2 regions of the Hydrogenophaga laconesensis genome follow, and region 1 is predicted to be linked to the other one. Evidence: riboswitches for the same ligand, from Rfam matches in the RefSeq annotation. Region 1 holds a riboswitch; the other holds the start of a gene.

Region 1 (15,164 bases):
AGAATTGATCAAGCGGTTCCCGACCGGCACCTACCTGGTCTGGTACCCGGTGATCCCCCGGCCGGAGGCGCACGACCTGCCACGCCGGCTGCGCACGCTGTCGAACCAGGCTCAGAAACCCTGGCTGAATGCCACGCTGGCGATTGGTCAGGATCCGACACACGGCCCGGACGACCGCCCCGGGCTTACCGCGAGCGGCATGTTCGTGATCAACCCGCCGCACACCCTCAAGGCCACCCTGCAGGCCGCGCTGCCCCAGTTGCTGGAGCACCTGGGCCGCGGGCGCGGCAAGTCACAGGCGGTGGAGTCCGGCGGCTGAAGCGGCCGGTCACCTCGGCCGTGCCAGGAGCATGGTCCAGTAACGGCCGTAGGTGGTGCCGCTGCGCTGCACGCAGGCCACGGCCACATCGCGGGGCTGGGCGTTCATGATGTTGGAGCAATGGCCGGGGCTGGCCAGCCAGCCGTTCATCACCACCGCGACCGACGACTGTCCCGCTGCGATGTTCTCGCCCACCCACGACCACGCGTAGCCTTCCGCAGAGACGCGCTGCGACATGCTGCGGCCATCCAGCCCTGTGTGGGAGAAGTAATTGTTCGCGGCCATGTCGGTGGAATGCCGTGCGGCCGCCGAGAACAGCTGGTCGTTCCACGTCAGCGGCGCGACCGCAGGCATGGCCGTGCCGCCACAGCTGCGGGCCACGGCGCGTGCGTCATTGATCGCCTGCAGCAGGTTGTTGCGGAAATCGGGCAGGCCGCAACTGGTGGCGGCGTCCAGCGCCACGAGGGTCGCCCCCCCTCCCACCGTTCCAGAACCACCCGATGAGCTGGGTGGCGAAGGCGTTCCGACGGACCCCCCCGTTCCTGCGCTTTCACCGCCACCGCCTCCACCGCAGGCGGCCAAGGCCAGCAGCGCAGCACTGGCCCCCGCCAGACAGGCGGCGCGGCGCGGAGAAGAAGAGGAGACGCGTTTCAGCGGGGAAGCGAGGTAGGGCATGCGCTCACTCTACGGTCGGGCAGCCAGCGTCGGGTAAGCGGATGTAGCCCTTCACCACTCTTCGGCTGGGCACCGCCGCCGTTCCGCAAACCGCCTGGCGGGTGTTGCATAATTAGCCGACCGATCGGTCGGCTAATTGGCTATACTGCCCCTCAGCCACCCCACTGGCCCAGGAGACACGCATGTACACGCAGTCATTCAACGTTCCGGATGCGGAGGCGAAGTCCACCGCGCCACTCAAGGCGGTGCCGCATGACACGGCCCTGCAGTCGCATTTCGATGCCGTGATCGACGCCGACGGCAAGATCGAACCGCGCGACTGGATGCCCGACGCTTACCGCAAGACGCTGGTGCGCCAGATCAGCCAGCACGCGCACAGCGAGATCGTGGGCATGCTGCCCGAGGGCAACTGGATTTCGCGTGCGCCCAGCCTCAAGCGCAAGGCGATCCTCGTGGCCAAGGTGCAGGACGAGGGTGGGCACGGCCTCTACCTCTACAGCGCGGCCGAGACGCTGGGCACCAGCCGGGACCAGATGTTCGACGCACTGCACAGCGGCAAGGCCAAGTACAGCTCGATCTTCAACTACCCCACGCTCACCTGGGCCGACGTGGGCGTGATCGGCTGGCTGGTGGACGGGGCAGCGATCATGAACCAGATCCCCTTGTGCCGCTGCAGCTATGGCCCGTATGCGCGCGCCATGATCCGCGTCTGCAAGGAAGAAAGCTTCCACCAGCGCCAGGGCTTCGAATCCCTGATGAGCATGATGCAGGGCACGGCCGAACAGAAAGCGATGGTGCAGGACGCTGTGAACCGCTGGTGGTGGAAGTGCCTGGCGATGTTCGGGCCGCCGGACGCCGACAGCCCCAACAGCGTGCAAGGCATGCGCTGGGGCATCAAGCGCATCAGCAACGACGACCTGCGCCAGAAGTTCGTCGACGCCACGGTGCCGCAGGCCGAGGTGCTGGGTGTCACCCTGCCCGACCCGGACCTCAAGTGGAACGAGGCGCGCGGCCACCACGACTATGGACACATCGACTGGGACGAGTTCTGGTCCGTGGTCAATGGCGACGGCCCCTGCAACAAGGAACGCCTGGCCACCCGGGTGAAGGCATGGGACGACGGAGCCTGGGTGCGCGAGGCCGCCCTGGCCCACGCGCGCAAGCAACAGGAACGCCGCATGAAGGAGGCCGCATGAACGCACCCACACTCAAGGAATGGCCGCTCTGGGAAGTGTTCGTGCGCAGCAAGCAGGGCCTGGAGCACAAGCACTGCGGCAGCCTGCACGCGAGCGACGCGCAGCATGCCCTGCATCTGGCGCGCGACGTGTACACCCGCCGTCAGGAAGGCGTGAGCATCTGGGTCGTGCAGTCCAGCAGCATCACCGCGAGCGAACCCGACAGCAAGGACAGCTTCTTCGATCCCGCCGCCGACAAGGTATACCGGCATCCCACGTTCTACGACATCCCGGACAAAGTGGGGCACATGTGATGGCCTCGACGACGCATGCCCCGATCGGCTACCTCCTGCATCTGGCCGACAACGCACTGGTGCTGGGACAGCGCAATGCCGAGTGGTGCGGCCATGGGCCGATCCTCGAAGAAGACCTGGCCCTGGCCAACAACAGCCTGGACCTGCTCGGGCAAGCCCGCCTGCTCTACCAGCACGCGGCCACGCTCATCAACGCCGATGCCGATGCGCGCCAACGCTTTGAACACCTGCGAGGCGCACGCACCGACGGTGCGGTCACGGAAGACACGCTGGCCTATTTCCGCGACGCACACGAGTTCCACAACCTCACCCTGCTGGAGCTGCCCCACAGCGGCCCGCTGGCGGGCACCGCTTCCGGCGACCGCGACTACGCGACCACCATCGTGCGCAATTTCCTGTACAGCGCATTCATGGTGCATTTGTGGGATCGGCTGCAGGCCTCTGCGGACACGCAACTCGCTGCGATTGCGGCCAAGTCGCTGAAGGAGGTGCGCTACCACTTGCGCCACGCCAGCGACTGGCTGGTGCGCTTTGGCGATGGCACGGACGAATCGCACGCCCGCGCACAGGCCGCGCTCGACCATCTGCTGCCCTACTGCCAGGAGTTCTGGACCGGCAGCGAAGCCGAAGGGGCCGCGCTGGCCAACGGCACAGGCATCGAAGTGGCCGGCCTGCAGGCCGACTGGAACGCGCTGGTGGACGAAACCGTGCAGGAAGCGACACTGCGGCGCCCATCCGGGCAAGGCTATGTGACACAAGGCAAGCGCGGCGTGCACTCCGAGCACATGGGTTTCCTGCTCGCGGACATGCAAAGCCTGGCGCGTGCGCACCCTCAGGCCGTGTGGTGAGAGATGGACGCAGTGCTCGCCCTCTCCAACTCCGCCCAGGCTGCGATCCGTGACGCGCTGGCGAACCTGACGGACCCCGAGATCCCGGTGGTCAGCCTCAGCGAGCTCGGCATCCTGCGCGGTGTGCGCGTGGGCGATGACGGCACACCGGAGGTGGTGATCACACCGACCTACAGCGGCTGTCCGGCGATGGGGCAAATCGAGGACGATGTGCGCGCCGCACTGGCGAACGCTGGCCTTGAAGCGCGCGTGGTCACGCAGCTCGCGCCAGCCTGGACCACCGACTGGATGACCGAGGGTGCACGCGAAAAGCTCCGGGCCTACGGCATCGCGCCGCCACGGTGTGGCAGCGCAACCGCGAGCCGGCCAGCCGCGCTGAAGTTCTCCCGCCAGGCCCTGCGCCACGACGACGTGCCCTGTCCGCAGTGCGGCTCCGTGCACACCACCGAGACCTCGCCTTTTGGCTCCACCGCCTGCAAGGCGATGTACCGCTGCCTCGACTGCCTGGAGCCCTTCGACTACTTCAAACCGTATTGACGCCATGAGCACAGCCCCACGAGGTTTCCACGAGTTGCCCATCGCCCGCATCAGCCCCGAGGCGGCCGGCGCCGTGGCGATCACCTTTGCCGTGCCCCCAGGGCAACGCGAGACCTTCGCGTTCGAGCCCGGCCAGTTCCTCACCGTGCGCGCCCACATCGCCGGACAGGAGGTGCGGCGCAGCTACTCGATCAGCAGCCCGCGCAGCCTGCTCGCGCAGCGCGGCGAACTCACGCTGGGCATCCGCCCGGTGGAGGGCGGGGTGTTCTCCAACTGGGCCGCCACGGCACTGAAGGCGGGCGACACCTTGCAGGCCATGCCACCGGACGGCCGCTTCACCGTGCACAAGCCACGGGCCGTGCACCGTGTGGGCTTCGCGGCCGGCTCGGGCATCACGCCCATCCTGTCGCTGATGGCGAGCACGCTCGAAGAGTCGCCCCCCTCGAAATTCACCCTGGTGTACGGCAACCGGCGCATGGGCAGCGTCATGTTCAATGAGGCGCTGCAGGACCTGAAGGACCGCTACGCGGACCGGCTCACGCTGATCCACATCCTCTCGCGCCAGGCACAGGAAGTGCCGTTGCTCGAAGGCCGCATCGATGCCGACAAGGTGCGCGCGCTCATCGGTACGCTGCTGCCCGTGGCCAGCATGGACGAGGTGTTCATCTGCGGCCCCGAAGCCATGATCGAGGTGACCGAGAAGGCCCTTCTCGACGCCGGCGTGCGCCCGGATCGCCTGCACACCGAACGCTTCACCTCACCCACGCTCGACGCACTGCCCGCCTCGCAACGCCGGGCGGCCGTGCCCGGCCAACCCGCCGTGCATGCCAAAGGTGATGTGGCCCTGACGGTGGTGCTCGATGGCAAGCCGCACGAACTGCGCATGGGTCGCGACGAGCGTGTGCTCGACGTGGCGCTGAACGCCGGACTCGACCTGCCCTGGTCCTGCCGCGGCGGCGTGTGCTGCACCTGCCGCGCCAAGGTGATGGAAGGCGCGGTCCAGATGGAGCGGAACTTCACGCTCGAGCCCTGGGAAACCGACAAAGGTTTCGTGCTGAGCTGCCAGGCCCGACCCACCACCGACAAGGTCGTGGTGAGTTACGACGAGCGCTGATCGCGCTCGCTCAGAAACGCCAGCCCAGGCCCACGCCGACCAGCACCGGGTCCACCTTGAACTGGCCGATCTTCGTGCCGCCCGCACTCACGTCGGTCTTGATGAAAACCTTCTTCACATCGATGTTGAGGTAGAGGTTGCCCGAGAGCGGAATGTCCGCGCCCACCTGCAACGCGGGACCGAAGCTGTTGCGCTTCACATCGGCGGCGCCACCCAGCACGTTGACCGAACTGAAGCGCGTGTAGTTCACACCCGCCCCCACGTAGGGCTTGAAGCCGGGGGCGTCGAAGTGGTACTGCACGGTGAGCGTGGGCGGCAAATGGCGCAGCGAACCGATGTCGGTACCGTTCGACGAGAGCCTGTGCTTCTGAGGCACCGTCAGGATGAGTTCGGCGGCAATGTTCTTGCTGAAGAAATAGCTGACGTCGACTTCCGGCAGCGTCTTGTTGTTGATGGCCAGGCCCAGGCCGGTGCTGTCCTTGTTGGCGCTGTCCAGGTGCACGGCGCGTGCGCGCACGAGCACGGAGCCTGCCTGGAAGTCCTGTGCGGGGGCGGCGCCGGAAGCAAGCAGGCAGGCAGAGGCCATGGCGGACATGGCGATGTGGTGTGCTTTCATGATGGTCTTCTGTGAAACGTTGACACGGGAGAATCCCCGGGCTCATTACAGAAGACCGTACCGGGTGCCGCGTTGCGCCACATCAAACCCGAAACCGGCCCGGCGCCCCGCCACACGCGATGCTTGATGCAGGTCAAGCCGCCAGGGAATGGCGGTTCATTCGGGGAACAGCGCCACCCGGCCGACACCGCTCTGCACGATGCCCAGCGTCGAGGCCGCGGCGCGGCTGAGATCGATGATGCGTCCCGGCACATGCGGGCCCCGGTCGTTGATGCGCACCGTCACCTCCTTGCCGGTGCCGATGTGGCGCACCCGCACCAGGGTGCCGAACGGCAAGGTCTTGTGGGCGGCGGTGAGCTGGTTCATGTCGAACACTTCGCCGCTGGCGGTGCGGCGTCCGTGAAAGCGTTCGCCATACCACGACGCCAGTCCGCGTGCGATCTCGCCATCGCGCACGCCCGGCTCGGTGACCACCGGGCCATCGCCGGGATCGGGCAACGACGGCGCACGCGTCGCGCAGCCCCCCAGCCACAGCACGGTGGCCAGCGCAATGGCAAGTGCAGGCTTGAGGCTCATGTGGGTTTCGGCTTCCGATCCATATCCATCGTGTTCAGGTGCGGCAGAGGGTGGGAGTGCGGACCATCGCACAGGTTCCCCACCACGTCCAGCCACAAGGGCTGAATGGACGCACGGCCGTCAGCGACCGGTTTCCGGCGTCTGGAACCGCCGACTCAGTGCGGGCCACGCCTTCGCCCAGCAGCAATGGTGGTCGAAGTCCGGCTCCACATGAACCACGGGGGCGGGAGCGGCCTCCGGGTTCTGGTCGGTGCTCGCGCCGAGAAAGCTTTTCAGCACGGTGTCGGGCACCACGCGGTCCCGCTGCCCGGTGAAGTGCCATTGCGGCAGGCGCGCGAGACGCGAAGCCATGTCTTTCGGATTGAGGGAACCGTGCAAGGGCGACAGGTGCTGCTGCTGCGTCCACAGCTCGCTGTCCAGCGTGCCGGCCACAGTCACCAGGGCCACCACGTCGCGGCGCCGCTCGGCGAGCAAGGCCGCCACGGCGGCACCTCCTGAGTAACCCACCAGCACCAGCGACGATGCACCGTACTCTCGTTTCAGCTGGTCCAGGGCCAGGCCCATCGCACCGGTCACCTCGGGCGCAAAGCGGTGGCTGCCCCAATAGCGTGGGTGGCATCCCTTGAAGGCCGGGCCCTCGGTGTACTGGCAGGGTCGGGCCAGGTAGACCGCCCGGGCACCGGCATCCGCAACGGCCAGGCGCAACGCCAGTGGGTCGATGGGTGTCGGCGCGAACGATGGCGTGTGCCGGTCCACCCAGGCCAGGCCGTCGCCTTCGATGTACACCGTGAGCTGCGATGCGCGCTGCAGGCGAGCGGGCACGAAGGCCTGGAGGTCGAACACCGGGCCAGACAGCAGCAAGGGCCGCCAATCCTGCGCGGCGGCCCATGCCCGGGCGTTGGCCGTGCGCGCTTCAGGCGACGGCGCGGCACAACCGCTCAGGAGGACGAGGGCGGTGGCCAGCCACCACCCCCATCGGCGTGCGCGAATCAGAACGCCCAGCCCAGGCGCACGGAGGCGACCTGGTCACGCAGACCCTTGCGCAGGTGCACGTCGTAGCGCGCGGTGAGTTCCATGCTCTCCGTGGCGCGGTAACGGACACCCACACCCAGGTCGGCCAACGTGCGCGATTTCGGCAGACCGTCCGTGGTGAACGCCACGCCGCCGCCACTGAACCGGGCGGTGACGGCGCTGCGCTGATCGTTGAGGTCGTAACCGACGGCGGCACGGGCGAGCCACTGCGTGCGCGCATTGATATCGCCCTGCACATGCGCGCCCACCTTCAGGATGAGCTCGCGTGCCTTCTGTTCGTTGACCAGGAGGTTCAGCGCGCCTGCGCCGTCTTCGCTGTACGCGTCGCTCTTGAACTGCCGCCAGTCCAGCGCCACCAGGGGTTTGACCTTCAGCTGCTTGACGTCATACGCCTTGCTCAGGGTCACGCCCATGTGCCAGGTATCGCCGTCGTACCTGGCCTGTGCCGTGCGGCCGATGAAGCCCATCACCCGACGCGAGTCGAAACGGCTGCGCGTGTAGTCGCCCTGCCAGTCCAGCTGCCAGCCTGCGTCGTTGAGCACCTGCCGGCCATAGGCGATCAGCTGCACGCTCTCGATGTTGTTGCGGTGGCTGACGGCGAAATCACGTCCATCGACCGTGCTGTCCAGGTAGCCCAGACCGAAGCCGAGGGTGGAGCGCGCGCTCAGGTCGCTTTGCACACCACCCACGAGGCCGTAGGTGCCCATCTTGTACCCGCTGACGCCATCCACCGCGTCCTGATCGACACGGTTGCCCAGCGGCTTGACCCAGAAGCGCTTGCCGCTGGCGTCGGAACCACCCGACTGGCCCGCCTCGGCCAGTTGCTGCTCGATGGCCGTGCCGGTCGCGGCGCCATGGACCAGAGCCGCGAAACCCGCGTTGCCGTGCAGGGACGGCATGACCTGGCCGACCGCGGCCGCCACGCGCTGGTTGGTCGGCAGCGCGCCGAGCGCGGTGACCACCGCATCCCAGTCCGTTCCGGTGGTGCCGCCCTGGATGTACCCGTCGAGCACATGCGCCGCAGGCAAGCCAGCGTTCAAGCCGCTGCCGGTGACCGCAGAAATGATGGCGCCAGGGGACGACGGCGGTGTCGTCGGAGGCGTGGTGGGCGGCGTTGTCGGGGGCGTGGTCGGAGGGGTCGTCGGAGGCGTGACCACCGCGACCACCTGGATGTCGACCGCATTGCCGTTGGTGGCCGAAAGGAAGTCGAACAGCGCGCTGTTGTCGGTCACATTGCCGGTGGTGGCATTGTTCGTCAGGGTGCCGGTGGCGGACACCACGCCGGCCAGCGATTGGCCGTTGGCCAGCGAGTTGGTCGTGTTCACGTCCACGAAAAAGGTGGCGCTGGACGACAGTTCCGCATCGCCCTGCACGGCCACACGGCCATAGCTGCTGGAGCTGCTGGCACCGAGGCGCACGGCGCCGCTTTGCGCGTAGTTGCCAACGATGTTGGCCACCACGCCTTCACCCACCCGCAGGGTGCCTGCGTTGTTGAACGCGTTGGTTGCCGCATCGTTCGCGGTCAGGGTATGGGTGGAGCTGCCCACGCGCAGCGTGGCGCCGCTGTTCACGGCGTAGGTGGCCGCGCTGAAGGTGTTCTCGGTGGTGAAGTCCGCACCACTGAGCAGATTGACCGAACCACCCGTATTGGTCACCGCGCCCGAGATCCGCGCCACTGTGCCCGTCAGGTTGATCGTCGTGTTGCTGGTGCTCACGCTGCCCAGCAGTTGCCCGCTGTTGTTGATCGTGCTGATGATGCCGGTGTTGACGATGGCACCGCCTGGTCCGCTGATGACACCCTGGTTGTTGATCGTCTGGAAAAAGCTGTAGTTCTCGATGCCATGGCCTGAAGAGACGCCTCCGACAAAACCGTCGTTGTTCATCTCGATCACGGTCTGGTAATTCAGGATGCCGCCCTCGACATCGCCCGAGATCTCCCCGGTGCTCGAGTTGTTCAGCAGGGTGATGATCCCCGAGTTCACGATGCCGAAGTTGATGCCGCGCATGCCGCCCCGGTTGTCGACCAGGCCGATCTCACCGTAGTTGCGCAGGCCGTTGAAGGTGGTGCCGTACAGCTCGCCATGGTTCACCACCTGGATGTTCACGGGTGGCGTGGCACCCGCCGTGGGGACGCCGACCTGGATGGCGTTGGTGAAACCCGTGATGCTGCCTGTGCTGGTCACGGTGATGTGGTCGTTGTCGATCAGTTCGCACATCGTGGTGCGCGTGTCCGAGACCGAGAAGGTGCCGGTCTCGGGGCACGATCCGCCCGCACCCAGCGCGGGCCCGGTGCCGGCCAGCGCCGGGCCGGCTGAGCCGATCACGGCCAGGGCCACCACCGCGGCACGAGCCCCTCGGACGCTGGAGCGGGAAGACCCACCGCGCCGTTGACGTGCGGTCTCGGGAACGACCTGGGTCTGGTGGGTGGAGGCAATGCGGACGATCGAATAGATGTGGTTCATGTCTGTACTGGCTACAAAGGGCACCTGCGTCGCACGGGGCGGGTCTGCCCTCGTGCGGTGAAAAACGGATGCGCCAGGAACCAGCGACCAGCGATCGCCCGCCCTCCCTCATCTGGAAAAACGAAGTCTTGTGCACCCACGCCGCCGACACAGGCTCTGCATCCCAAACCAAGGACCTCATCGGCACCTTCGTCCGGTCACCCTTCGGCGTACGTCGGCGCGAAGGATACGTCACAACTTCTTACATTCATCAAAAACAAGAGCAACTAACTCCTGTTTCTGTGCACTTTGACACCCCTGCCCGGCTTGCCGGCACGTTCGGCCGATGTCAGCCCAGTGCGAGACGGCGCACCAGCTCGGTGGTGGCGGCGCTCTGGTTCATGGTGTAAAAGTGCAGGCCCGGCACCCCGCCAGCGCGCAGCCGATCGCACAGGTCGGCCACCACGTCCAGGCCGAAGGACTTGATGGAGGCGGTGTCGTCTCCGAAGGCCTGCAGCCGCATGCGGATCCAGCGCGGAATCTCGGCGCCGCAGGCGTCCGAGAAGCGCATCAGCTGCGTGGAGCTCGTGATGGGCATGATGCCCGGCACCACCGGCACGTCCACCCCCTTGCGCCCCAGATCGTCCACATAGCGGAAATAGGCGTCGCTGTTGAAGAAGTACTGCGTGATCCCGGCGTCTGCACCGGCCTTCACCTTCGCCACGAACGCATCGAGATCGGCCTCGGGCGACTTCGCCTGCGGATGGGTCTCGGGGTAGGCCGCCACCTCGAGGTGGAAGCGGTCGCCGGTCTCCTCGCGGATGAAGCTCACCAGGTCGCTGGCGTAACGGAACTCGCCACCCAGGCCATAGCCACTGGGCAGATCGCCACGCAGCGCGACGATGCGGCGGATGCCCGCTGCGGCATAGGCCGCCAGCCGCTGGCGGATGCTCTCGCGCGACTGGCCGATGCAGCTCAGGTGCGGAGCGGCCGCACAGCCCTCGCCCATGATCTCGGTGACGGCCTGCAGCGTGCCGTCCTGCGTCGAACCGCCCGCACCGAAGGTCACCGAGCAGAACTCGGGCTTGAGCGCATACAGCTGCTGCCGGACGGCGCGCAGTTTGACCGCGCCCTCGGGCGTCTTGGTCGGGAAAAATTCCAGGCTGATCGGAAGACCCATGGTCTTGTCCTTCCTCATTGGCTCGCACACACAAAAAACTCGCGGTTGCCGTCACCTCCGGTGATCGGGCTCTCCAGGTAGTCGCGCAGCCGAAGGCCGTTGTCGCGGCACGCCTGCTCCATCCGCTCGCGCACCACGGCGTAGCTGGCCGTGTCCTTCACCAGCCCGCCTTTGCCGATGTCGGCCGGCTGCAGCTCGAACTGCGGCTTCACCAGCATCAGCAGGTGCGCGTCCGGCGCCAGCAGCGGCACCACGGCTGGCCACACCAGCGTCTGCGAGATGAACGACAGATCGCCGACGATCAGGCCGAACGGCGGTGCACCGCCGGCGGCCCGCAACACCTCGGCCGACAACTCGCGCGCGTTGCACTTCTCGATGCACACCACACGCGCATCGGCCTTGAGCCGGGGATGCAGTTGCCCCTGCCCCACGTCCACGCCCACCACCTGCGCCGCACCCTGCTGCAACAGGCAGTCGGTGAAACCGCCGCTGCTCTGCCCCACATCGAGACAGCGCAGACCGTTGACGTTCAAACCCGTGTGCCGCAGGGCACCTTCGAGCTTGAGGCCACCGCGCGAGACGTAACGCGTCTCCGCCGTGTCCAGCAAACGAAGCTCGACCGCATCTCGCAGCTCCTCACCGTTCTTGGTGACAGCCTTCCAGTCGCCACCCGCCTCACGCCATTGCACGCCCGCGGCAATCAGCCGCTGGGCCTGCGAACGGGAAGCCGCGAGGCCGCGTTCGACGAGAAGTTGATCAGCACGCATGTTGGAGCGCCCACACGCCTAGCCCGGAGATGCCGCGGAACCGGCTTTGCCGGGCCGCCAGCATCACCCCCTTGAGGGGGTCGCGCGAAGCGCGGCGGGGGTGATTTCAATACCGGTAGGTATCGGGTTTGTAGGGGCCCTGCACCGGCACGCCGATGTAGGCAGCCTGCTCCTTCGTGAGCTTGGTCAGCTGAGCGCCCAGCTTGGACAGCTGCAGGCGAGCGACCTTCTCGTCCAGGTGCTTGGGCAACACGTAGACCTGGCCCACCTTGTAAGCGCTGGGCTTGGTGAACAGTTCGATCTGCGCAATGGTCTGGTTCGCGAACGAGGACGACATCACGTAGCTCGGATGACCCGTGCCGCAGCCCAGGTTCACCAGCCGGCCCTTGGCCAGCAGGATGATGCGCTTGGCCGGCTTCTTGCCCTGCCTGGGGAAGATCACGTGATCGACCTGCGGCTTGATCTCTTCCCACTGGCAGTTCTTCTCCAGCGAGGCGACGTCGATCTCGTTGTCGAAATGGCCGATGTTGCAGACGATGGCCTGGTCCTTCATGGCCTCCATGTGCTCGTAACGGATCACGTCCTTGTTGCCGGTGGTCGTCACGAAGATGTCGGCCTTGTCGGCGGCGTACTCCATGGTCACCACGCGGTAGCCTTCCATCGCGGCCTGCAGCGCATTGATGGGGTCGATCTCGGTCACCCACACCTGCGCGCTCAGGGCCCGCAGCGCCTGGGCCGAGCCCTTGCCCACATCACCGTAGCCAGCGACCACGGCCACCTTGCCGGCGATCATGACGTCGGTGGCGCGCTTGATGCCATCCACCAGCGATTCACGGCAACCGTACAGGTTGTCGAACTTGCTCTTGGTCACCGAGTCGTTGACGTTGATGGCGCGCATCTGCAGCGTGCCCTTGGCCGACATCTCGTTGAGGCGGTGCACCCCGGTGGTGGTCTCTTCGGTCACGCCGATGATGTTCTTCAGGCGGCGGCTGTACCAGGTCGGATCCTGCTTGAGCTTGGCCTTGATGGCCGCGTGGATGATCTTCTCTTCTTCGCTCTTGGCCTTGCCCAGCGCCTTGATGTCCTTCTCGGCCGCGGCACCCAGGTGCATCAGCAGCGTGGCATCACCACCGTCGTCCAGGATCATGTTCGGGCCTTCGGTCTTGCTGCCCTTGGGGCCGAACTCGAAGATGCGGTGGGTGTAGTCCCAGTAGTCCTCCAGCGACTCGCCCTTGATCGCGAACACCGGCGTGCCATTGGCCGCGATGGCGGCGGCGGCGTGGTCCTGCGTGGAGAAGATGTTGCACGAGGCCCAGCGCACATCGGCACCCAGCGCCTGCAGGGTCTCGATCAGCACGGCGGTCTGGATCGTCATGTGCAGCGAGCCGGTGATGCGTGCGCCCTTGAGAGGTTGCGATTTTGCGAACTCGTCGCGGATGGCCATCAGGCCGGGCATCTCGGTCTCGGCGACGCGGATTTCCTTGCGGCCCCAGTCGGCCAGGGAGATGTCGGCGATCGCGCTGTCGGCGGCGACCGGGTTGTTCAGACGTGCATTCATGGTGGTTCGCTCCGGAAAGGATGGACAAACCACATCTCGCACAGATTGAGAAAGGACTCATCGCACGGGATGTGGATGAGCGTCGTTGCAGGGATGGTCCGAGCCTCACGCCCCGCTGCTGGCCTCGCCAGTGGGGGCGCTGCAACGCTCCTCGGATCGCGGGATTCTACCGCAGCAGCCCCGATTTGCCCCCTGCCGAACGTCGCCGGTGGCACCCTGCGGCGCGGAAGGCCTGTGCGACACTGCCCGCCTTCCATGACGAACAAGACCCCCCTCGCCCTCTGGCCCGCCCCGGCCCGCGCCCGCATCCACGGCGTGCTGACGGACATCGACGACACCCTCACCACCGAGGGCGCGATCACGCCCGATGCACTGGACGCGCTGCACCGCCTGCGCGCCGCCGGTCTGCCAGTGTTCGCCATCACCGGCCGGCCGGCCGGCTGGAGCGAGGCCTTCGCGCTGGCCTGGCCGGTGGACGCGATCGTGGCGGAGAACGGCGCCGTGGCGCTCTGGCGCGGTGACGCCGGCGAGTTGCGCCGCGACTACCTGCAGGACGCTGCCACGCGCCACGCCAACTTCGAGAAGCTGCATGCCACTGCACAACGTGTGCTGGCCGAGATGCCGCAGGCCCGTCTGGCCACCGACAGCCCCGGGCGGGAGACCGACATCGCGATCGACCACAGCGAGTTCGCGCACCTGGGCGAGGCCGACATCGCGCGCGTCGTGCAGATCATGAAAGGCCAGGGGCTGAATGCCACGGTGAGTTCGATCCACATCAATGGCTGGATCGGCGACCACGACAAGCTCGCCGGTGCGCGCTGGATCGTGCGCTCGCGGCTGGGCCGTGTGCTCGACGACGAGCTCGACCGCTGGGTCTATGTCGGCGATTCGACCAACGACGCGCGCATGTTCGCCCACTTCCCGCACAGCGTGGGCGTGGCCAACATCGAACGCTTCTGGCGGGCGCTCGCACACCATCCCCGCTACGTCGCCACGGGCGAGCGCGGCGCCGGGTTCACCGAAGTGGTCGATGCGGTGCTGGACGCGCGGATCACCCCATGAGCGAGCACCCGCTACGACCTGACCACACCGGCGCCCTCGCCGCCAACCCACCCGGGAAAGCGCGGCTGGGCCTGATCGCGATCTTCGGCTCCACCTTCTTCGAACTGGTGGGCTACTTCATGCTCACGCCCCTGTTGCTGCTGCGGCTCAAAGGCGGCGGTGAGTCCACCGCGCTGGCAGGCCTGTTCGCGGCCAGCGGCTGGCTGGGCGTGTTCCTCATGACGCCGTTCGCCTCTGCCATCACACAGCGGCTGGGCCGTCGGCCCACGCTGTGGCTGGCCGCGCTGATCCCGGTGATCGCCACCGCCGGCTTCGCGTTCACGCCCGTGCTCTGGCTGTGGTTCGTGTTCAAGATCGCCGCCGGCATGGCCTCGGGCTTGCGCTGGGTGCTGGCCGAGGCTGTGGTGGCCGAGTTCTCGCCGCCGGGCCAGCGTGGGCGCTACGTCGGCATCTTCGAAACCATGGTCGGCATCACCTTCGTGGTGGGACCGCTCATGCTGGCCTGGGTGGGCGCGGACAGCGACCGTGCCTTGTGGATCGCGCTGGGCTTCATGGCCATCGGCCTGGCCTGGAGCCTGCTCATTCCACGCCTGCCCGACGCGGCGGATGCGCACAGTGCAAAGGTCGGCCTGTCGGGCGTGTGGCACGCGCTGCTGGCCCACCCGCTGATCATGACGGTCGGTTTCGTGGGCGGCTTCTTCGAGAGCGGCCTCACCTCCATCCTGCCGCTGTACGGTCTGGCGCTCGGCCTGGGCGCCACGGTCGCGGCCCTGCTGGTGTCGGCCAGTGGGCTGGGCAGCGCACTCATGATGCTGCCCGCCGGTGTGCTGGCCGACCACATGGCGCACCACCCCGGCCAGCGCTGGGGCGACGGCCGCACCGTGCGGCTGCGCATTCTGCGGGCCTGCGCCCTCATCACGCTGCTGGCCACGCTGGTCATCCCCTTCGTC
Region 2 (15,164 bases), on a different contig from region 1:
TCACCAAGCTGCGCCAGTCTGCCGGGCAGGACGTGGACGGCGGTTGTGGCCAGTTGCGCGCGCGGGCGGCGAAGCCGGTGCGCCGCACGGTGCCCGTGCGGGTGCAGGGCGTCAGCGCCTGACCGGGCCCGCGGCCTGGCTGCTGCCGGAGCCACTCACCACATAGCGGTGCCGGCCGTCACCGTGGGTCGGGTGCGTGAACACCACCTGCGCGCCGTGGCCGTTGCGGGTCGAGGCGAAGCGCCGGAGCTGGCGGCGCCAGGCCGGGCCGATCGTCAGATCCTCGAGGAGGTCGCGGTAGGGCGGGCGCGTCTCGTCGTCGAACAGCATGGCATTGGGCAGGCGGGCCATGCATTCGAGCGCTTCCAGGCGGTCGTCGGTGATGGCGATGACGCTTTCGTGCGCGGTCTTGCGCAGGTGCTCCTCGCCCTCGCCCGCATGCGCGCGCGCAAAGCCCAGCACCTCGGCGTGGCGCTCGGCGGGAATGAGCAGGGGCGCGAGCCGGGCCAGGTCGGACCGGTCGAAATCGCGGCCACCCGGGTGATCGGGTGCCGGGGTGCCGCACAAGGCGCAGAGCAGGCGGGTGCGGGTGCCCGCGTCGGAGGCCACCAGCACGAACTGGTCGGTGAAGCGGGGGTCGGCCCGTCCGGCGGCGCGTGCGTCCAGGTGGTTGAGCAATTGCCAGATGAGCAGCGCGAGCAGGGCATGCAGCTGGGTCTCCGCGTCGGCCAATGCCAGCCGGTGCGCCGGCCGGTTGGGCTCGGGTGCCGCCATGTCCAGGGCTTCGTGGGCGGTGATGGCCGGCAGGAGCACCTGGCGCTGGCCTCCCAGAAAGCCGCCGCTGTCGGCACGGTCCCGGGGTTCGAACCACCAGCGCAGCAATGCCTGCGTGGTCGGCGTGACGTGTTGCACGGTAAGTTCATCCATGTGTTCTTCCCTGACTGGTTGGTTGCCACTTGAGAAGTTTAATCAATATGTGAATGAGAAACACAACAGAAAGTTGATTCGATGCGAGACCGAAAACTAGCGTTCGGTCCATGGAACACAAGCTCGAATTTGCCCAGCGGTTGCGCGAAGCCATGCTCGCGGCCGGACTGGAGCCCCGGCCCGGCGTGCTGCTGAATCTCTTCAACACGCACTACTGGGGTCGGTCGGTGTCGTTCCAGGCGGTTTCGCGCTGGTTGCGGGGCGAGGCGATCCCCGCGCAGGACAAGCTCTTGGTGCTGGCCCAGATCCTCAAGGTCGAGCCCGAGGTGCTGCGCTTCGGGCGCGCGGTGCGCCATCAGGTGCAGGAGAGCCGCAAACGGTGGGACGACGGCGTGAGCTACGAGGAGCGGGAGGTGTTCGACGCCTTCCTGCGCCTGCCAGTCCCTCAGCGCAAGGTGGTGCGCGAGATCATCTTCGCCTTCGCGCAGGCGCACGCCAGTCGGGGCGGGAAGTCGTGAGCTCCCCCCTGCGCCGCTGACGCGGCTTCCCCCCTCTGTGGCGCGCCTTCGGCGCTTCGAGGGGGGACGGCATCTCGGGCCGGCGGAGCCGGACCCTTGATGCCTCTGGTGGGCGCTGCCTATCTCGTCTCGATGACGGCGGAATGAATGCCTCGGCTGCCCGCTCAGTGCAGCGTGAGCGGACGTGAGGTCGTCTTCACGCGCACCACCGCCGTGCGCGGTTCGTACGGCGCGGGGGGTGCGCCGCAGATCACCGCCGCGATGGCGCGGGCCTGGCGCGCGATCGGCTCGATGAAGCGGCTGGGCTGTCCGTCGACCGCGATGCAGTCGCCCATGGCGTGGATGTGTTCGTCGCTGGTGCGCAGTGTGGCGGGGTCCACGGCAATGCCGTTGTGCCAGGCCAGCCCGGCGCTTTGCGCCAGGCGCGGCGGTGTCTGCAGGCCGGCGGCGGCGATCACCTGATCGGCCGCGAAGCGCTGGCCGCAGGCGGTGGTGAGGCGGTAGCGGCCAGCCACCTGCTCCAGTTGCGCCACCTGTACGCCGCCGACGAAGCGGATGGCGAGGTCCTTCCAGGCATCGAGCAGCGGGGCGCCCGCCTGTTCGGCGGGCCAGCGCGCAAGGGGGGCGGTCTGCACGTCAAGCAGGGTGATGCGGTGCCCCCCCAGCGCCAGGTCGTTCGCGAGTTCGCTGCCGATCAGGCCGGCACCGACGATGAGCACGTCCTTCGGTCCGTCCACGTCCACGCGGCCCAGGGCGGCGCGCAGTTTCTCGTAGGCGGCGAGGTGGTTGATGCGCCAGCACAGCGCGGCGGGCAGGGTCGGCGGCAGCGCGGCCTGTGCGCCGTGCGCGAGCACCAGCCGGTCGTACTTCAGTGGGCCGCGCGTGGTGCGCAGCGTGCGCGTGTCGGGGCAGATGCGAACGGCCTGTGTGTTCGCGAACAGGCGAACCTTCAGGCGCGCCGCCGCCGCCTGGCCCGTCTCCTTCGCGATGGCCTCGGGTGCGAGCCCGCGCGCCATCGCCACGGACAGCAGGGGCTTGTCGTAGACGTCGCCCGCGCAATTGCTCACCAGGGTGATGGGCAGCGTGGCGTCGAGCGCGCGCAGCGCCTCGGCCATTTGCCAGCCGGCGCGGCCGGCACCCACGATCACCACGCCCGCCGCGCCGCGCATGGTCACGGGGGCGGTCGTGGTGAGGCTGGCGCGCAGCGCGTCCAGCGTGGGCGCGGTGTAAGGCGTGAAGTCGGCCTTGGTCACGCCGCACAGCGGGCAGGCCCAGTCGTCGGGAATGTCGGCGTAGCGCGTGCCGGGCGGGAGCCCGCCGTCCGGGTCGCCCAGGGCCTCGTCGTAGATGTAGCCGCAGGCGTCGCAGATGTACTGCTGGTACGCCGGGTCACTCGCCAGGGTCTGCACCGCCGAGGCCACGCGGGTCAGGGCGGTGTTCATGACGGCATCACCTCGGCAGAGAGCCGCGCGATCTCCTTGCGCAGGTGCTTGATGGCCGGCGTGACTATGGCCACGAAGTGCGATTCGCGCACGCGGCGCTGCACGTCCGAGCTCATCAGGTAGCCGCGAGCACCCTGGTGCAGCAGGGCCGACTGCGCCGCGCGCAGGCTCAGCTCGGCGCCGTGGGCACGCGCGTCGAGCACGTCGATGAAGAACTCCGCCGAGTCGTTGAAGGGCGTCTCGGCCAGGGTCATCACGCGCGCAGTGAGCGCATCCAGCTCGGCCTGCAGGGCATCGGGCCGGTCTTCGAGAAACTGGTTCACATGGCCCAGCTGGGCTTCCACCGCCCACATGCTGTCGATCGCGCCCTGCACCACGCCCACGGCCATGCCGCACTGAAGCATGACGAAGGCGGAGCGGATGCGCGCGATGAAGGGCCTGGCCGGATCGGCCATGGTGTCGTTCGCACCGACGAACACGTCCTTCAGGCGCAGCGCGTAGGTGCCGGTGCCCTCCATGGCCGAAAAGCTCGGGCACTCGCGCAACTCCATGCCGGGCGCGTCGCAGCGCAGCAGGAACATCAGCTCGCGGCCCAGGGGTTCGCCTTGCGCGTCCACCACCGCCGCCAGCGCGCCGCAGGCATGGCCCGGGCCGAGGTTGCTCACCCAGGGCAGCGCACCATTGACGAGGTAACCGCCGTCCACCGGCGTGGCCTTGAGCAGCAGGCTTTCGATCTGCGCGTAGCTCTTCATCGGGTTGGACATGGCGGTGCCGCCCAGCGCCGCGCCACTCGCCAGCGCGCGCAAGGCTTCGCCCTGCAGCGCCGGGTTGCCGCTGGCCTGCATGTACAGGCCGCAGACCAGCTGGCACCAGACCATGAAGCCGGTAGCGCCGCAGACGCGCGAGACCTCGGCCATGCAGCGGATCGCCAGGCCGTAGTCGGCGCGACCCACCGGCGCGTCCAGGTGCGCGCTGAAGGCGCCGAGCGCGCCCAGCTGCTGCAGCACCTCGCGCGGGTAGTGGCCTTCGCGGTCGATGGCCTCGACCACGCTGGCCAGGGGACCTTGCGCCACGGCGCGCACCGCGGCGATCAGCTCGTCGGCCGATGTGTCGTGGGTCAGCTCGCGGGGCAGGTCGTTCGGGTTCATGCGTCCACCAGACCGATGGTGAAGGGGATGGGGTTGCGCATGGTGTTCGCCACGGGCGAATAGAAGTTGGCGTGCTGCACGATCTCGTCCAGCACCTCGCGCGACGCGTCGCCTTCCACCAGCACCTTCACGCGGATGGCCTGGAAGCCCATCTCGGGTGGCGTCTTCTCCAGGGCGCCACCGGCACCCCACGCGGCGGGGTTGCCGATGTCGCCTTCCATGAAGACCTCCAGCTTGCTGAGCTTCACGCCCTTCCAGGTCGCCACCGCCGTGATACCCACGGCCAGGCAGCCACCCAGGCCGGAGAGCACGATCTCGCCCGGCGCGGGTGCGGTGTCCTCGCCGAAGAGGTGCAGCGGCTCGTCCACCACCACCGGCTTGTGCTGGCCCACGTACGACAGCGAGCGGTACTGGCCCTCCATCACGGTGTGCACCTTGTTCGTGCCGCGGCTGGCCGGGTTGGCCTTGCCCTTGGCGGCGAAGGCGGCGAGGCCGGTGCCGTCGATCGGGCGCAGGTAGGCCTTCACGGTGGTCACGGGGGCGGCGGGGTCGAGGGTGTCGGTGGCGGACATGGGGTCTCCAGGTGTTGAAAAGAGGAAGGGATCAGGCCGCGAGGGCCAGGCTGGGTTTCTTGCCCGACTTCGCCAGCGGCAGGCCGGTCTCGATCGGCAGGCTCTCGTCGCGCGACCATTCGTTCCAGGAACCGAAGTACATGCGCACGTCGCTGAAGCCAGCCTGCTTGAGCGCGAGGAAGGTGTTGGAGGCGCGCGCGCCCTTGAAGCAGTACAGGTAGATGGTGTCGTCGGGTGCGATGCCGGCGGTGGCGCATTCGGCCTTCACCTCGTCGGGCGTCTTGAACACGGGGCCCTGGGCCGAGGGCTTCATGAAGCGGTACCACTCCACCCACTTCGCGCCGGGCAGGCGGCCCTTGCGCGGGGCGAAGTCCTTGCCGTAGGGTGAGGAGCTGTCGCCGATCCATTCGTCCACGTCGCGCACGTCGAGCAGCACGGTGTCGGTGCCCAGCGCGGCCTGCACGTCGGCCTGGGTGAGCATGACGTCGGCGCCGGTGAGCGTGGGGAAGGTGGCGGGCGTGGGCGTGGCCGCTTCGGTGGAGACCGGCAGGCCGGCCGCCTTCCAGGCGCTGTAGCCGCCGTTGAGCACCTTGATCTTCGGGTAGCCGAGCCAGGTGAGCAGGTAGTAGCCGCGGCAGGACTGGCCATAGCCGCTGTTGAGCGCGTCCTCGTAGAACACGGCGGTCTCGGCACCCGAGAGGCCGACCACGCCGAGCGCGCTGGCGAAGGTGGCCTTCAGCGCCTCCAGCCCTTCGGGCGTGGAGGTGGCCAGGTAGGTGAAGATCTCGCGCACGTTCACGGCGCCGGGAATGTGGCCGGCCGCGAAGGTCTCGGCGTCGCGGGTGTCGATGACCACCACGGGTTCGGACGACTGCAGGGCCTGCAACTGGGCGGGTGCGATCAGGATGGCGTCGATGCTCATGGAAACCTCACGAAAGGACAGGGCCGGCGGGATTGCCTGGACTGTCTTTCGCAACGGTCGTGCCAGAAGTGCGAAATGCACCTGAAATGGCTTCAGGCTGTTGATTTGAAAGGCATATCTGCTACTGAAACAGAAGCAGTCACGATGCCGGCGTCAGGCCAGCCTGTTCAATGTGTCGACACAATGTCGACACTGTGTGGGGCGGCGAGCGATCCGGGCCACGGTTCAGCAGGCTCCGGCATCCAGCGCCGGCGGGCGCATCAGGTCCTCGTCGATGCCCATGACCGCGCTGGCCCGTTCGATGGCCCGCCACAGCAGCGGAGGCATTTGCAGGATCTCTTCGGGGGAGTCGGCCCGCGCGATCCAGTGGCTGATCTGCCGGTGTTCGTCGGGGCTGAGCAGGGCCAGGTGCAGCATCTCGTCGATCGTTTTCATGGTGGGCGGCTTCTTCGTGGGAATGGGGTGTTCTGCCCGGGCACATGGGGGCGGTCAGGCGTGGCGCAAGGTGCGAGCCCATGCCGGTGATCTTTCGACCGATCACCGCAACCCGGCCTTGCGCAACCGGTAGGCGAACTGGCGCAGTGTGAGGCCCAGGCTCTGCGCCGCGCGCGACTGGTTGCCCTGGTGACGCGCCAGTGCCTCCCGCAGGGCGTTGGCACTGTGGGACTGCGCGCTCTGGTAGTCGCGCACCACGGGCGCGTCGCCAGGGGCGGGCGGGGGCGGTGTTCCCGCGCCTTCGGGCATGAATGGCTCCAGCGTCTTGGCCGTCACCAGGGTGTGGTCGGCCAGCAGCACCAGGCGTTCGATCAGGTTGCCCAGCTCGCGGATGTTGCCGGGCCAGTCGTGCGCCTGCAGCCGCGCCAGCGCGTCGGGCGCGAGGTTCACGTTGCGCTGGTGGGTCTGGTTGGCACGGTTCACGAAATGCAGCGCGAGCGCCCGCACGTCATCGCCGCGTTCGCGCAGGCTCGGCAGGCGGATCGGGATCACGTTCAGGCGGTAGTACAGGTCCTGCCGGAAACGGCCAGCTTGCACCTCCTGGGCCAGGTCGCGGTTGGTGGCGGCCACCAGCCGCACGTTGACCTTCAGCTCTTTCGTGCCGCCCAGGCGCACCAGCGTGCCCTCCTGCAGCGTGCGCAGCAGCTTGGACTGCATGGCCAGTGGCAATTCACCGATCTCGTCGAGAAAGATGGTGCCGCCATTGGCCTGCTCGAACCAGCCGGCGCGCGCGGTGTTCGCGCCGGTGAAGGCGCCTTTCTCGTAACCGAACAGCTCGGACTCGAACAGCGTGTCCGGAATCGCCGAGCAGTTCACCTTGATGAAGGGCTGGTCGTGCCGGCCACTGGCCAGGTGCACCGCGCGCGCGAACAGCTCCTTGCCCGTGCCCGATTCGCCCAGCAGCAGCACCGTGGCCTGGGACTGCGACACGCGTTCGAGCTCCCCCAGTGCCTGCAGCAGCGCGGGCGACTGTCCGATCAGCCCGTAGCGCGCGCTCGCACTCTCCAGTGCCCGCGCCAGCGCGGCGTTGCGTGCCACGAGCTGGCGCGTCTGGTCGGCCACCAGCTGTTCCAGCTGGAGCAGCTGGCCGGCCAGCGTGGCCAGGATGCGCAGCACCGCCAGGTCGTCGCTGAGGTGGCGCTGCCGGCTGCGGATGCGGTGGCACCCGAGCACGCCGATGGTCGCGCCGTTGACCTCGATCGGCAGCGCGATGAAGGCCACGGTCTGCGGGGGGAGGCGGTTCCGGGGCACGGTGCGGAACAGGAACAGCGGTTCGGCGTCCACGTCCTGCACGATGGCGGGCAGTCCGGTGGCCAGCACGCGCCCGGTGATGCCCTCGCCCCACTGGAAAACACCGCGCTGCACCTCTTCGGCCGTGAGGCCATAGGCGTGCCGGACCGCCGCGGTGCGCGGGACACCCTGCCGTGCTTCACCGGCCAGCACCATCCGCCCCCGGTTCAGGCCGAGCAGCTCGCTCATCAGGTGCAGCATCTCGCGCAGCACGAAGGCCGGCGCCAGGCTGCGGCCCACCATTTTCATCACCTCGCGCATGAGCAGCAGCTCCTGGGCATGCCAGTCGGTGCCGGGGCTGTCGGGCTCGGTGCGGTGGGGGGCCATGCGGCCGGGGCAAGCAAGCATCGCACCAGCGGGACGCGGAATCCGTGGCGAGCTAAAATCCCCGCTTCTCAAGGAGCGTTGCAGCGCCGGCGGGCCACCAGTCCCCCACCGTGCGTCAGGCTTGAGTGGGCGCGAACAGGCCCAAACGGCGCTCACCGGTCTGTTTTCCGCAAACTGCCTTGGTGAGTCCCATGTCTTCCGAATCCGCTTCCCCGTCGTCCCCCGTGCCGCCCATGCTGCTCTCCGGTCTGGAGCCGCTGCGCATTGGCGAGGGCAGCCTGTTCGTGAACGTGGGCGAGCGCACCAACGTCACCGGCTCCAAGGCCTTTGCCCGCATGGTCCTCGAGGGGCGGTTCGAGGACGCCCTGGCCGTGGCGCGCCAGCAGGTGGAGAACGGTGCCCAGATCATCGACGTCAACATGGACGAGGCCATGCTCGACAGCCAGGCCGCGATGGTGCGCTTCCTCAACCTCATCGCCGGCGAGCCCGACATCGCGCGCGTGCCGGTGATGGTGGACTCCTCCAAGTGGGACGTGATCGAGGCCGGGCTGCGCTGCATCCAGGGCAAGGGCGTCGTCAACTCCATTTCCATGAAGGAAGGGCTGGACGAGTTCAAGCGCCAGGCCGGACTGGTGAAGCGTTATGGCGCGGCGGCGGTGGTGATGGCGTTCGACGAGAAAGGCCAGGCCGACACCTACGAGCGCAAGATCGAGATCTGCGAACGCGCCTACCGCGTGCTGGTGGACGAGGTCGGCTTCCCGCCCGAGGACATCATCTTCGACCCGAACATCTTCGCCATCGCCACCGGCATCGAGGAACACAACAACTACGCGGTCGACTTCATCGAGGCCACGCGCTGGATCAAGCAGAACCTGCCCGGCGCCAAGGTCAGCGGCGGCGTGTCCAATGTGTCGTTCAGCTTCCGCGGCAACGACCCGGTGCGCGAGGCCATCCACACCGTGTTCCTGTACCACGCCATCCAGGCGGGCATGGACATGGGCATCGTCAATGCCGGCATGGTGGGTGTGTACGACGAACTGGAGCCCACGCTGCGCGAGCGTGTGGAGGATGTGGTGCTCAACCGCCGACCCGATGCCGGCGAGCGCCTGGTCGAGGTGGCCGAGAACGCCAAGGGCGCAGCCAGGGACGACAGCAAGAAGAACGAATGGCGCGCGCTGCCGATCCGCGAGCGCCTCTCGCACGCGCTGGTGCGCGGCATCAACGATTTCATCACCGAAGACACCGAGACCATGTGGCGCGAGATCGAGGCCGGCGGCGGCCGCCCGCTCAACGTGATCGAAGGCCCGCTGATGGACGGCATGAACGTGGTCGGCGACCTGTTCGGCCAGGGCAAGATGTTCCTGCCGCAGGTGGTCAAGAGCGCGCGCGTGATGAAGCAGGCCGTGGCGCACCTGCTGCCTTACATCGAGGAAGAGAAACGCCAGCTCGAGGCCGCCGGCGGCGACGTGAAGTCCAAGGGCAAGATCGTGATCGCCACCGTCAAGGGCGACGTGCACGACATCGGCAAGAACATCGTCACCGTCGTGCTCCAGTGCAACAACTTCGAGGTCGTGAACATGGGCGTGATGGTCCCCTGCCACGAGATCCTGGCCAAGGCGAAGGAAGAGGGCGCGGACATCGTTGGCCTCTCGGGCCTGATCACGCCCAGCCTGGAGGAGATGCAATACGTGGCCGGCGAGATGCAGAAGGACGCGCATTTCCGCGAGAAGCGCATCCCGCTGCTCATCGGCGGTGCCACCACCAGCCGCGTGCACACGGCGGTGAAGATCTCGCCGCACTACGAAGGCCCGGTGGTCTACGTGCCCGATGCCTCGCGCAGTGTGAGCGTGGCGCAGGGCCTGCTGTCCGACCAGGCGGCGGCCTACATCGCCGAGGTGACCGCCGACTACGAGCGCGTGCGCCACCAGCACGCGAACAAGAAGCAGGTGCCGCTGTGGCCGCTGGAGAAGGCGCGCGCCAACAAGACGCCGATCGACTGGGCCGCCTTCACGCCGCAGAAGCCGAAGTTCATCGGGCGGCGCGTGTTCAGGAACTTCGACCTGCACGAGATCGCGAAGTACATCGACTGGGGCCCGTTCTTCCAGACCTGGGACCTGGCCGGCCCGTTCCCCGAGATTCTCAAGGACGAGGTCGTGGGCGAGGAAGCGCGCCGCGTGTTCAGCGATGGCAAGCGCATGCTGCAACGGCTCATCGAAGGCCGCTGGCTCAGCGCAAACGCAGTGGTCGGCCTGTACCCGGCCAACACGGTGCACGACGATGACATCGAGCTCTACACCGACGAGAGCCGCAGCGAGGTGGCGCTCACCTGGCACGGGCTGCGCCAGCAGACCGAGAAACACGAGATCGACGGTGTGATGCGGCCCAGCCGCTGCCTGGCCGACTTCGTCGCGCCCAAGGGCGTGGCGAACGATTACGTGGGCATGTTTGCGGTGACCGCCGGCCTGGGCGTGGAGAAGAAGGAACAGCAGTTCATCGACGACCTCGACGACTACTCCGCCATCATGCTCAAGGCCCTGGCCGACCGCATGGCAGAAGCCCTGGCCGAGTGCATGCACCACCGCGTGCGCACCGACCTGTGGGGCTACGCGCCCGACGAGGCGCTGAGCAACGAGGACCTCATCAAGGAAAAGTACCAGGGCATCCGCCCCGCGCCCGGCTACCCGGCCTGCCCGGACCACTCCGTCAAGCGCCCGATGTTCGAGCTGCTGCAGTGCGAGGACATCGGCATGGGCCTGACCGAGAGCCTGGCCATGACGCCGGCGGCCAGCGTGAGCGGCTTCTACCTCGCCCACCCGCAGAGCACCTACTTCAACGTTGGCAAGATCGCTGACGATCAGGTGGACGATCTGGCCGAGCGCAGTGCAACGGCCCGCAACGAGCTGCAGCGCTGGCTGGCGCCGAACCTCTGAGGGCTTGCCACGATGGCGACGAAGAAGAAACTGCCCAACGAAGACCTGCTGTGGAAGGGCGTGCTGCTCGCGGTCATCGGTCTGATCGTCCTGATCGCGCCCCACCGCCTTCAGTCGCCGGAGCTGCGCGACATCGTCGCGGGCTCTGCGGGCCTGGGCTGGCTGGCCCTGGCCCTGGGTGCCGGCTGCGTGGTGCTGTGGGTGTGGCGCGGGTACAAGCTGTGGAAGCAGCCGTAGGCCACTGACCGCGGAACGGGAATCCCTCCGCGGCACGCGCGGGAACCTCTTCGTGCGGCGCTGAGTCAGCTTTCAGCACCTCCTTTTTTGCAGCCGTCTCCTCAGGACTTTCCTCACCATGAACGCACTCAACAACCTCTTCAACCAGCCCCGCTTCGGCATCATCCTGTTGCGCTGGACGCTGGCCATCCTGATGATCTTCCACGGCTGGGCCAAGATCACCGGTGGCGTGGGCGGCATCGAGGGCATGCTGGTGGGCAAGGGCCTGCCGGGCTTCCTCGCGTATGGCGTGTACCTGGGCGAATTCCTGGCGCCGCTGCTGCTGCTGGTGGGCGTGTGGGTGGTGCCGGCGGCGCTGATCATCGCGATCAACATGGCCTTCGCCGTGGGCCTGGCCCACATGGGCCACTGGTTCGACATCACCAACACCGGCGGCTGGCGCCTGGAGCTGCAGGCCTTCTTCTTCGTGACCGCGCTGGTGGTGGCGTTCACGAACCGCCTCGGTCCGAACCGCTGATTGGAACTCCCCCCTGCGCCGCCTTGCGGCTTCCCCCCTCTGTGGCGCGCCTTCGGCGCTTCGAGGGGGGACGGCATCTTGGGCCGGCGGAGCCGGACCCTCGCTGCCTCTGGACGGTGCCTTGGTGCGCAGCCCTACACGTTCATGATCGAGACGGCGCGCGAGTTGAGGTAGGCCTCCATGGCCTCCGGTCCGCCCTCGGAACCGTAGCCCGAATCCTTGACGCCGCCGAACGGCATTTCGGCCGTCGGCATGGCGGGCATGTTCACCCACAGCATGCCCACGTCCACGCGGCGCGCCAGCAGGTCCGCGTTTTTCAGCGAGCGCGTGAAGGCATAGGCGGCCAGGCCGTAGGGCAGGCGGTTCGCCTCGGCGATGGCTTCGTCCAGTGTGTTGAAGCTGCGCACTGCGGCCATGGGGCCGAAGGGTTCGTCGTTGAACACGCGGGCTTCCAGCGGAACGTCGGTGAGAATCGTGGGACGCCAGAAATTGCCGGCGTCGCCCATGCGTTCACCACCGGTGGCCAGCGTGGCACCGCGCTCCACGGCATCTTTCGTGAACTCGGCCATGGCCGTGACGCGACGCGGGTTGGCCAGCGGCCCCATCTGCGTGCCCTCGGTCGAACCGTCGCCCACGGCGAGGCCGGAAGCGTGTTTCACCAGCGCCGCCGAGAACTCCTTTGCGATGCTCTCGTGCACCAGGAAGCGCGTGGGGGAGATGCAGACCTGGCCCGCGTTGCGGAACTTGGCCCCGCCCGCGGTTTTCACCGCCAGCGCCACGTCGGCGTCTTCCGCGATGATCACCGGCGCGTGGCCGCCCAGTTCCATCGTCACGCGCTTCATGTGCTGGCCCGCCATCGCAGCCAGCTGCTTGCCCACCGGCGTTGAGCCGGTGAAGGTGATCTTGCGGATGACGGGGTGGGCGATCAGGTAGGTGGAGATCTCGGCCGGCGTGCCGTACACGAGGCCCAGCACCCCGGGCGGCAGGCCAGCGTCCGCGAAGGCGCGTACCAGCTCGGCCGGCGCGGCCGGGGTCTCTTCCGGCGCCTTGACGATCATGGAGCAGCCCGTGGCCAGTGCGGCAGCCAGCTTGCGCACCACCTGGTTGATGGGGAAGTTCCAGGGCGTGAAGGCGGCGACCGGGCCGACCGGGTCCTTCATCACCATCTGGCGCATGGCCAGGTTGCCGCGCGACGGCACGATGCGCCCGTACACGCGCATGCCTTCATCGGCGAACCATTCGATGATGTCGGCGGCGGCCATGGCCTCGACCTTGGCCTCGGCCAACGGCTTGCCCTGTTCCTGTGTGAGCAGCGCGGCGATGGCGCCGGCGCGCTCGCGCATCAGCGCAGCGGCGGCGCGCATGAGCCTGGCGCGCTCCACCGGTGCCTTGTCGCGCCAGAGCTCGAAACCTTTCTGCGCAGCGGCCAACGCCTGGTCCAGGTCGGCCTGGCGCGCGTGCGCCACCCGGCCGATTTCCTTGCCGGTGGCCGGGTTGAAGACCGCCAGCGTTTCGCCAGCAGCGGCATAACGCCACTGGCCGTTGATGAAGAGTTGGGTGTCGGGGTAGCTCATGCCAGGTCTCCTGCGGGTTCGAGGTGGGAAGCCGGACACCATATCAGCTGTCCCTGGGGGCGGGCGAGCCTGGGGTCATCGGACCCGCCTCAGCCGCCGCTCTTGAGCACCCGCCGGTACTGCACCGCCTCCGCCACGTGCGCCACGCCCACCTTTTCGGTGCCCGCCAGGTCGGCAATGGTGCGGGCCACGCGCAGGGCGCGGTGTGTGCTGCGCGCGCTCCAGCCCAGCCGCGCGGCCGCGCCGTGCAGAAAGGCGAGGGCGGCGGCTTCGGGCTTCGCGTGGCTGTCCAGCGCCTGGCCAGCCAGGGCCTGGTTGGCGGTGCCCTGGCGCGCGTGGGCGCGCTCGCGGGCGGCGTGCACGCGTTCGCGCACGGTCGCGCTGCTCTCGCCGGTGGCGCCGTGCAGCAGCTCTTGCGGCGGCAGGGCGGGCACTTCCACGTGCAGGTCGATGCGGTCGAGCAGCGGACCGCTGAGCTTGCCCTGGTAGCGCGCGATCTGATCCGGCGTGTCGCGGCAGGCGCGGGTGGGGTGGCCCAGGAAACCGCAAGGGCAGGGGTTCATGGCGCCCACGAGCTGGAAGCGGGCGGGGAACTCGCTCTGCATGGCCGCGCGAGAGATGCGGATGTGGCCGCTTTCCAGCGGTTCGCGCAGCGCCTCCAGCGCGCTGCGTGGAAACTCGGGCAGTTCGTCCAGGAACAGCACGCCATGGTGGGCCAGCGAGATTTCGCCCGGCCGCGGCGGCGAGCCGCCGCCCACCAGCGCCACCGCGCTCGCACTGTGATGGGGCGCGCAGGTGGGGCGCTGACCCCAGTTCGAGAACACGAAGCGCCCTGCAAGCGATGCCACGGCGGCGGACTCGAGCGCTTCCAGCGTGTCCATGGGTGGCAGCAGGCCTGCGAAGCGCTGCGCCAGCATGGACTTGCCCGAGCCAGGCGGGCCGACCATGAGCAGGCCATGGCCGCCGGCAGCGGCGATCTCCAGCGCGCGCCTGGCGGCGGCCTGGCCTTTCACGTCGATCAGGTCGGGGTAGCCGGGCCCCGCGCCAGGCGCGGTCGGCGCGAGGCGGGTCCAGCCCTTGTCGTCGGGCGGCTCGGGGGCGGCTTCCGCGCGCTCGGGCAGGAAGCGCGAGACCACGTCGAGCAGATGGCGCGCACGGTACACCTGTGCCTGCGGCACCAGCGCGGCCTCTTCCGCACTGCCCGGGGGCAGCACCAGGCGGGTGACGTGCATGGCACCCGGGTCGTGGCGGTGCAGGGCGAGGCTCATGGCGAGCGCGCCGCGCACCGGCCGCAGTTCACCGCCCAGAGAGAGTTCACCGGCGAATTCCCAGCCGGTCAGCCGGGTGGCATCGATCTGCCCGCTGGCGGCGAGGATGCCCAGCGCGATCGGCAGATCGAACCGACCCGAATCCTTGGGCAGGTCGGCCGGGGCCAGGTTGACCGTGATGCGTTTGTTCGAGGGAAATTCGAGCCCCGCGTTGGCGATGGCCGAGCGCACCCGCTCGCGCGCTTCCTTCACGCCCGTGTCGGCCAGGCCGACCAGCGTGAAGCTGGGCAGGCCGTTGGCGAGATGCACTTCGACGCAGACCGGCCGCGCTTCCAGGCCCAGCAGCGCGCGGCTGTGCACCAAAGACAGACTCATAGGTGATGGCTCCCCGTTTCGGTGCGCGCCTGCCAGCCATGGCTCCTCCCTCACAGCCAAACTGCAATGCCCCGAATTGGTGCGCCCTGTTTTGGTGAGGTGGGCAGCGCCGGCCTGCGAAGCGGCTGGCGGACTTTTCTGCGCGTGGCGCCACTGTAGGCGGGCATGCGGAGAGGAACCCCAGGGGGTACGGAAGCGATGCCCTCTGGCATGGTCTGTGCTTGGGCGTGTAAGCGATTGAATCCGGGCCCGGGAGTTCCCCAGGGTCCCTCCGCAAACCGCGGTGTCGGGCCCTCCGGTCACCACCCTTTCGTTCTAGAAGAGGAATCACAGCATGAAAATGGTTTCAGCCATCATCAAGCCGTTCAAGCTGGACGAGGTGCGCGAAGCACTCTCCGGCATGGGCGTGCAAGGCATCACCGTCACCGAAGTCAAGGGCTTCGGCCGCCAGAAGGGCCACACCGAGCTGTACCGCGGCGCCGAGTACGTGGTCGACTTCCTGCCCAAGGTCAAGATCGAGGCCGCTGTCTCTGACGAACTCGTCGAGCGCGTGATCGAGGCCATCGAAGGTGCTGCTCGCACCGGCAAGATCGGCGACGGCAAGATTTTCGTCACCGACCTG

Evidence for each region. Region 1 has a riboswitch for S-adenosylhomocysteine ahead of ahcY (adenosylhomocysteinase). Riboswitches for the same ligand answer to the same signal wherever they lie in the genome.
Region 2: linked by a shared signal. The riboswitch ahead of metH (methionine synthase) and the one ahead of ahcY (adenosylhomocysteinase) in region 1 are both predicted to bind S-adenosylhomocysteine.

Annotation. Positions count from the first base shown of each region.
Region 1 covers NZ_JAVDWE010000002.1:172,692-187,855, forward strand. The annotation lists gene J2X09_RS05205 (23S rRNA (adenine(2030)-N(6))-methyltransferase RlmJ) at 1-319, shown strand, start outside; gene J2X09_RS05210 (CAP domain-containing protein) at 329-994, opposite strand; gene paaA (1,2-phenylacetyl-CoA epoxidase subunit PaaA) at 1,177-2,190, shown strand; gene paaB (1,2-phenylacetyl-CoA epoxidase subunit PaaB) at 2,187-2,483, shown strand; gene paaC (1,2-phenylacetyl-CoA epoxidase subunit PaaC) at 2,483-3,331, shown strand; gene paaD (1,2-phenylacetyl-CoA epoxidase subunit PaaD) at 3,335-3,868, shown strand; gene J2X09_RS05235 (2Fe-2S iron-sulfur cluster-binding protein) at 3,873-4,982, shown strand; gene J2X09_RS05240 (OmpW/AlkL family protein) at 4,993-5,598, opposite strand; gene J2X09_RS05245 (septal ring lytic transglycosylase RlpA family protein) at 5,755-6,174, opposite strand; gene J2X09_RS05250 (alpha/beta hydrolase) at 6,295-7,035, opposite strand; gene J2X09_RS05255 (autotransporter domain-containing protein) at 7,164-9,668, opposite strand; gene metF (methylenetetrahydrofolate reductase [NAD(P)H]) at 9,997-10,827, opposite strand; gene J2X09_RS05265 (TlyA family RNA methyltransferase) at 10,842-11,594, opposite strand; gene ahcY (adenosylhomocysteinase) at 11,701-13,152, opposite strand; S-adenosyl-L-homocysteine riboswitch at 13,223-13,311, opposite strand; gene J2X09_RS05275 (HAD-IIB family hydrolase) at 13,408-14,214, shown strand; gene J2X09_RS05280 (MFS transporter) at 14,211-15,164, shown strand, end outside.
Region 2 covers NZ_JAVDWE010000016.1:107,070-122,233, reverse strand. The annotation lists gene J2X09_RS22805 (RNA methyltransferase) at 1-122, shown strand, start outside; gene J2X09_RS22800 (hypothetical protein) at 112-927, opposite strand; gene J2X09_RS22795 (helix-turn-helix domain-containing protein) at 1,038-1,445, shown strand; gene J2X09_RS22790 (FAD-dependent oxidoreductase) at 1,610-2,887, opposite strand; gene J2X09_RS22785 (acyl-CoA dehydrogenase family protein) at 2,884-4,035, opposite strand; gene J2X09_RS22780 (OsmC family protein) at 4,032-4,607, opposite strand; gene J2X09_RS22775 (sulfurtransferase) at 4,639-5,529, opposite strand; gene J2X09_RS22770 (hypothetical protein) at 5,755-5,964, opposite strand; gene J2X09_RS22765 (sigma-54 interaction domain-containing protein) at 6,067-7,641, opposite strand; S-adenosyl-L-homocysteine riboswitch at 7,706-7,802, shown strand; gene metH (methionine synthase) at 7,875-10,571, shown strand; gene J2X09_RS22755 (hypothetical protein) at 10,584-10,808, shown strand; gene J2X09_RS22750 (DoxX family protein) at 10,927-11,325, shown strand; gene J2X09_RS22745 (NAD-dependent succinate-semialdehyde dehydrogenase) at 11,460-12,899, opposite strand; gene J2X09_RS22740 (YifB family Mg chelatase-like AAA ATPase) at 12,989-14,542, opposite strand; gene J2X09_RS22735 (P-II family nitrogen regulator) at 14,877-15,164, shown strand, end outside.